Regions from separate parts of the Streptomyces sp. NPDC088766 genome, predicted to be linked through region 1. Evidence: riboswitches for the same ligand, from Rfam matches in the RefSeq annotation. Region 1 holds a riboswitch; the other holds the start of a gene.

Region 1 (2,851 bases):
ATGTAGCCGACGTTGTCCGGGTCCAGGCCGGCGATCCATTCGGTCACCGCGTCGCGCAGACCGAGCTTCTCGTGCAGTGCTCCGACCAGTTCGATGGTGCCGATCAGGAAGGCGACCGCGATGGACAGACCCGTGATGGCGAGGTTGTAGAACACCTTGCGCACCGGGTTGGAGAACGCCCACTGGTAGGCGAAGTTCATGAACGTCCCGTCGAGGGTGTCGAACAGGCTCATCCCCGCCGCGAACAGCAGCGGCAGGCACAGGATCGCGTACCACGGCAGCCCAGCGGCGGCGCCGCTGCCCGCCATCACCATCAGGATGACCTCGGTGGCGGTGTCGAAGCCGAGACCGAACAGGAAGCCCAGCGGGAACATCTGCCCGGGCCGGGTGATCGACCTGGTGAAACGGCCCAGGATGCGGTTCATGAACCCCCGCGAGTCCAGGTGCTGCTCGAGAGCGGCCTCGTCGTACGTGCCGGAGCGCATCGCCCGGAAGACCCGCAGGATGCCGGCGAGCGCTACGAGGTTGAGCGCCGCGATGAGGTAGAGGAAGGTCCCGGAAACGGTCGTGCCGACGACACCGAGCGTCTGGTGGGTACGGGAGTCGTCGTTCAGCAGCGTGCCGGCGAGCTGCGCGCCGCCCGCGACCAGGGCGGCCATGGCGACCACCACGCTGGAGTGGCCGAGCCCGAACCAGAACCCGACGCCCCTCGGCCGTATCGAATGCGACCACGTCTCATGGGCGTTCGGCTCCCAGCGCGACCCGACCCTCAGGCGGCATCCGCCGGAGCCGTCAGCGCCCGTGATGGTGACTGGCTCGGTTACTTGCCCTCAGCCTGAGACATCCGGACGGCCGAAGGGCTCTCTCAAGTCACGTCCTCGCGGGAGCCCTTCGTCCTACCCCCCTGCGAGTGAAGGCTGAGAAGACGATCACGTGCAGGACGAACGTGCCGACGCGGCAGGTTTCAGTCCCATGTCGGCCCAGGGGGCGAGCAGTTCCTGACACCAGGTGACCTCTGCGGGTCGCCCCTGCGCCCGGGCCGTGTATAGGCTGGCCGCGCAGCTGGTTCGCCCTGTCCGCCAGGCAGGCGCGTCGTAAGAGGGAACCCGGTGGGAATCCGGGACTGCCCCGCAGCGGTGAGCGGGAACGACCGCCGTCATACGCACTGGGCCTGGATGTGACGGGCTTGGGAAGCGACGGCCAGTAGGTGCCTCGTGGAAGAACGAGGCGTGCCCGTGAGTCCGAAGACCTGCCACTGCCCGCGCGCGGACCGCCGTGCGCGGAGATCCCGGTGACCTCGTGGGCGGGTCGGCGTACATATCAGGCGGGCACGCATGTCGTGGCTCGTCCGGTCTGTCATCGCTTCGCGCTCGCACTCCCCGGTCTTTGGGGTCGCTCTCGTCCAGAGCTCGCGAAGGAGAGTTTCGTGACAGCCAAGTCCGCAGCCGCGGCCGTACGGGCCACCGTCCACGGTTATCCCCGTCAGGGACCCGACCGGGAACTGAAGAAGGCGATCGAGGGCTACTGGAAGGGCCGGGTCACCGCCGACGCCCTCCGCGAGACGGCCGCCGGCATCCGCCGCGCCAACTGGGGGCAGCTCGCAGACGCAGGTCTCCACGAGGTCCCGACCGGTGACTTCTCGCACTACGACCACGTCCTCGACACCAGCGTCATGGTCGGCGCGATCCCCGCCCGGCATCGCGCAGCCGTCGATGCCGACGCCCTCGACGGGTACTTCGCCATGGCCCGCGGCACCCAGGACAGTGCGCCGCTGGAGATGACGAAGTGGTTCGACACCAACTACCACTACCTCGTGCCGGAGCTGGGTCCGGACACCGTGTTCGCGGCCGACTCGACGAAGCAGGTCAGTGAGCTGCGGGAAGCCCTGGCGCTGGGGCTCGCCGCGCGGCCCGTCCTGGTCGGCCCGGTCACCTATCTGCTGCTCGCCAAGCCCGCCCCCGACGCCCCCGACGGCTTCGACCCGCTCACCCTTCTCGACCGGCTGCTCCCTGTGTACAGCGAGGTGCTCGCCGACCTGCGGGCGGCGGGCGCCGAGTGGGTGCAGCTCGACGAGCCCGCCCTGGTCCAGGACCGCGCCCCGGCCGAGCTGAACGCCACCGCTCGCGCCTACCGCGATCTGGGCGGCCTCACCGACCGGCCACGGCTGCTGGTCGCCTCCTATTTCGACCGGCTCGGCGAGGCACTCCCCGTGCTGGCCAAGGCCCCCGTCGAGGGGCTCGCCCTCGATTTCACCGGACCGGCCGCCGCCAACCTGGACGCCCTGGCCGCCGTGGGCGGACTGCCCGGCAAGCGCCTGATCGCCGGGGTCGTCAGCGGCCGCAATATCTGGGTCAACGACCTCTCCGCGTCCCTCGCCACCCTCGGCACCCTGCTCGGGCTGGCCGACCGGGTCGACGTCGCCGCCTCCTGCTCCCTCCTCCACGTCCCGCTGGACACGTCGGCCGAGCGGGACATCGAGCCGCAGATCCTGCGCTGGCTGGCCTTCGCCAGGCAGAAGACCGCCGAGATCGCCACCCTCGCCAAGGGCCTCGCCCAGGGCACCGACACCATCGCCGCCGAACTGGCCGCCAACCGCGCCGACCTGGCCTCCCGGGCGGGTTCACCGATCACCCACGACCCTGCCGTCCGCGCACGCACGGCGGCCGTCACCGCGTTCGACGCCCGCCGCTCCTATCCCTACCGGCAACGCGCCGCCGCCCAACGCGCCCACCTGAAGCTGCCGTTGCTGCCCACGACGACCATCGGCTCCTTCCCGCAGACCGGAGAACTGCGCGCCGCCCGTGCCGACCTGCGCGCGGGCCGGATCGACCCGGCCGCATACGAGGAGCGC
Region 2 (2,851 bases), on a different contig from region 1:
CTCGGCCCCGTCCTGTTTCTCCTCCAGTCGGGCCAGCGCCCGCAGTTCGCCTTGGCGGCGGCCACGGCGCACCCCGAAGTAGTAGGCGAGGACGCCCGCGCCCAGGGCCGCCTGGACGGCGAACAGCGCCGACTCGATCTCCCCGGACGGCGGCTCGTACAGGGGCGAGAACCACGGCTCGTAGTCCGGCTCCAGCTCGGTGATCGCCGTTTCCGCCTCGCTGTCGGAGCCGGTGAACGGCTGCTCCTTGTGGTCGCCGAGACCCAGGGCCAGCGGCAGCACCGCGAGCGCGAGCACGGCGAGCAGCAGCAGGAGGTTGATCCTCGTGTTCCGCTTCACCGGGCCACCGCCCCGGTCGTGTCCGGCTTCCGGCCCCCGGCCACCAGCACGCCCAGCCGGGTCAGTTCGCCCTTGCTGGACTGCACGAGGAGACGCATCACCAGGACGGTGAGGAGCCCCTCGCTCACGGCCAGCGGGATCTGCGTGACGGCGAAGATGGACCCGAACTTGCCGAGCGCGCCCAGGAACCCGCTGCTCGGGTCGGGGAACGCCAGCGCCAGCTGCACGCTGGTCACGCAGTAGGTGGACAGGTCGGCGACGAAGGCACCGGCGAACACCGTGACCATCAGCGGCACACCGTAGTGCCGCAGCAGGCGGTACACGCCGTATCCGGCCCACGGTCCGACGATCGCCATCGAGAACACGTTGGCGCCGAGCGTGGTCAGGCCACCGTGCGCGAGCAGCAGGGCCTGGAAGAGCAGGGTGATCGTGCCCAGCACGGCCATGATCGGCGGCCGGAACAGGACGGCGCCCAGGCCGGTGCCGGTGGGGTGCGAGCAACTCCCGGTCACCGAAGGGAGCTTGAGCGCGGACAGGACGAACGTGAAGGCGCCGGAGGCACCGAGCAGCAGTGTGCTCTCGGGATGCTCCCTGACTTCACGGGTGAGTGACCGGGCTCCGTGGACGACGAACGGCGCCGACGCGACGCTCCAGGCGACCGCGTGCACCGGAGGCAGAAAACCCTCGGCTATGTGCATGGCTCAGCAGACCCTCTCCAGCACCTCGTGGATGGTTGACGCGCCTTGGCCGGTCTCCTGGCTGACGGGTACCACCGCCCGTGCTCCGCCTTCCCGGGTCCGTGAGGACCCAGTGGCTGCCCGCGAGGGCCGGAGCCGGACTTCCCGATCACAGTGGCGAGGGCCGCACCGGCATCACACCGGATTTCCCGTTCACCAAGGCGTGGTGACAGTAGTGCGAGGACAGGGGCGGTGACAAGCGGGAACGGGGGCGCACGGACGGCGGACGCGGGATGCCGGCCCGGCGCACACCGGCCACGCCGACCACACCGGTCGGTGGCGGTACCGTTCGGGGCGCACCGGCCGGTCTGGGCCGGGCTGGTCGGTGCAGGGTCGGTCGGGATGCACCCGCCGGTCGTCGGCCGGGTCGGTTCCGGCACACCGGCCGCTCGGCAGCCGTGCCGGTCCGGGAATCCGGAAGTTCAGCGGCCGTGCCAGTCCAGGCACACCACGAGCGCGTCGTCCTCCGCCGCGGACCCGCCGCGGTGCCCCGCCAGTTCGCGCAGCACGGCACGCGGTACCTCGGCCGCCGGCAGCAGCCTGGTGGCGGTGATCGCGCGGGCCAGGGCGGCGTCCCCGTACGTCACTCCGCCGGGCGAGGCGAGCGCGTGGACGCCGTCACTGACGAACACCAGCCGGTCGCCGGGCTCCACCTGGAACGGCTGCGCCACGTAGTCGGTCTCCTCGAACATGCCCAGCGGCAACTGGGCTTCCAGGTCGACGGGTTCGACGGTGCTCGCCCGCAGCCGCAGCAGCCGCGGTGAGCCGGCGTCCACCACCTGGGCCCGCCCCGTGGTGACCTCGACCTCCAGCATCAGCACCGACAGGTGGCGGCGGCCCCGGTAGTGGGCGTGCACCGCCTGGTCGGCCAGCGCCGCCTGATCGGCGATCGGGAGGCCGGCCCGTCGCGCGTTGCGCAGCGCGTTGACCGCCAGGCTCGTCAGCAGCGACGCCTCCGTGCCGTCGCCGGTGCCGTCGCCCGCGCCGTTGTTGACGTACAGGGTGAGGCGGTCGTCCGTCGCGGACCAGTCGAAGTTGTCGCCGCGGACGGCGTAGGCGGGCTCCAGCTGGGCGCCGAGCGCGTATCCGGGACCGGTGCCGGAGCGGGCCGGGAGGAGCTGCCACTGCATCTCCGCGGCCAGGGTGAGCCGTTCCCTGCGCCGGGCCCGCAGGTACAGGTCGGTGGCCCGCTCGGCCACGACCACCTCGTGCCCGAGCACCTGCGCGACCTCCGCCAGCTCGCCCAGCTCGCCCGGCGCCCCGCCGTCCTCGGGCAGTGTGACCGACAGCACCCCGAGCCGGTCACCGCGCACCGAGACCGGCAGGTGGGCCCGCACCCGCCCGCTCCCGGCCGGTTCGACGTACGGCTCCTGCGCACCGAACGCCCGGCCCGCGGCGCTGTCGTACACCGACAGGGGCTCCCGGTCCTGAGGTCCGGCCACCGGCTGCAGCGACGTCAGGCCGTAGTCGGCCATGAGCAGCTCGACGCAGAGGGCCGCGTACTGCTCGACCAGCGCGCGGCGGACGGCCTCGACCAGTTCATGAGGTGCCGCCGTCCGCAGGGCACGCTCGGCGGTGACGAATCTGTTCGTGACAGGGGATACCACGACGGGAGTAACACCGATCCTTCGCTCGGGGGCCGGGTCGCCGGCCACGGGTGTCCCGCGCGCCCGGGCGGCGCGGCGGGTTCGAGGGGTGCCGGGGGCGGGGGAGCTGCCAGGGCGTGTTTCGAAAGTCCCTCCCCCAGAGGGGGTGCCCCCAGCGCGGCGGCGTCC

Evidence for each region. Region 1 has a riboswitch for cobalamin ahead of metE (5-methyltetrahydropteroyltriglutamate--homocysteine S-methyltransferase). Riboswitches for the same ligand answer to the same signal wherever they lie in the genome.
Region 2: it holds a riboswitch for cobalamin, as region 1 does, so the genes downstream of both, ACIP5W_RS21380 (energy-coupling factor ABC transporter permease) here and metE (5-methyltetrahydropteroyltriglutamate--homocysteine S-methyltransferase) in region 1, are expected to answer to the same signal.

The regions. Positions count from the first base shown of each region.
Region 1 is NZ_JBIVKQ010000022.1:100,767-103,617, forward strand. It holds partial or broken gene ACIP5W_RS26870 (HoxN/HupN/NixA family nickel/cobalt transporter) at 1-716, opposite strand, end outside; cobalamin riboswitch at 1,064-1,255, shown strand; gene metE (5-methyltetrahydropteroyltriglutamate--homocysteine S-methyltransferase) at 1,427-2,851, shown strand, end outside.
Region 2 is NZ_JBIVKQ010000015.1:33,569-36,419, reverse strand. It holds gene ACIP5W_RS21385 (energy-coupling factor ABC transporter substrate-binding protein) at 1-339, opposite strand, end outside; gene ACIP5W_RS21380 (energy-coupling factor ABC transporter permease) at 336-1,037, opposite strand; cobalamin riboswitch at 1,067-1,252, opposite strand; gene ACIP5W_RS21375 (PP2C family protein-serine/threonine phosphatase) at 1,499-2,683, opposite strand.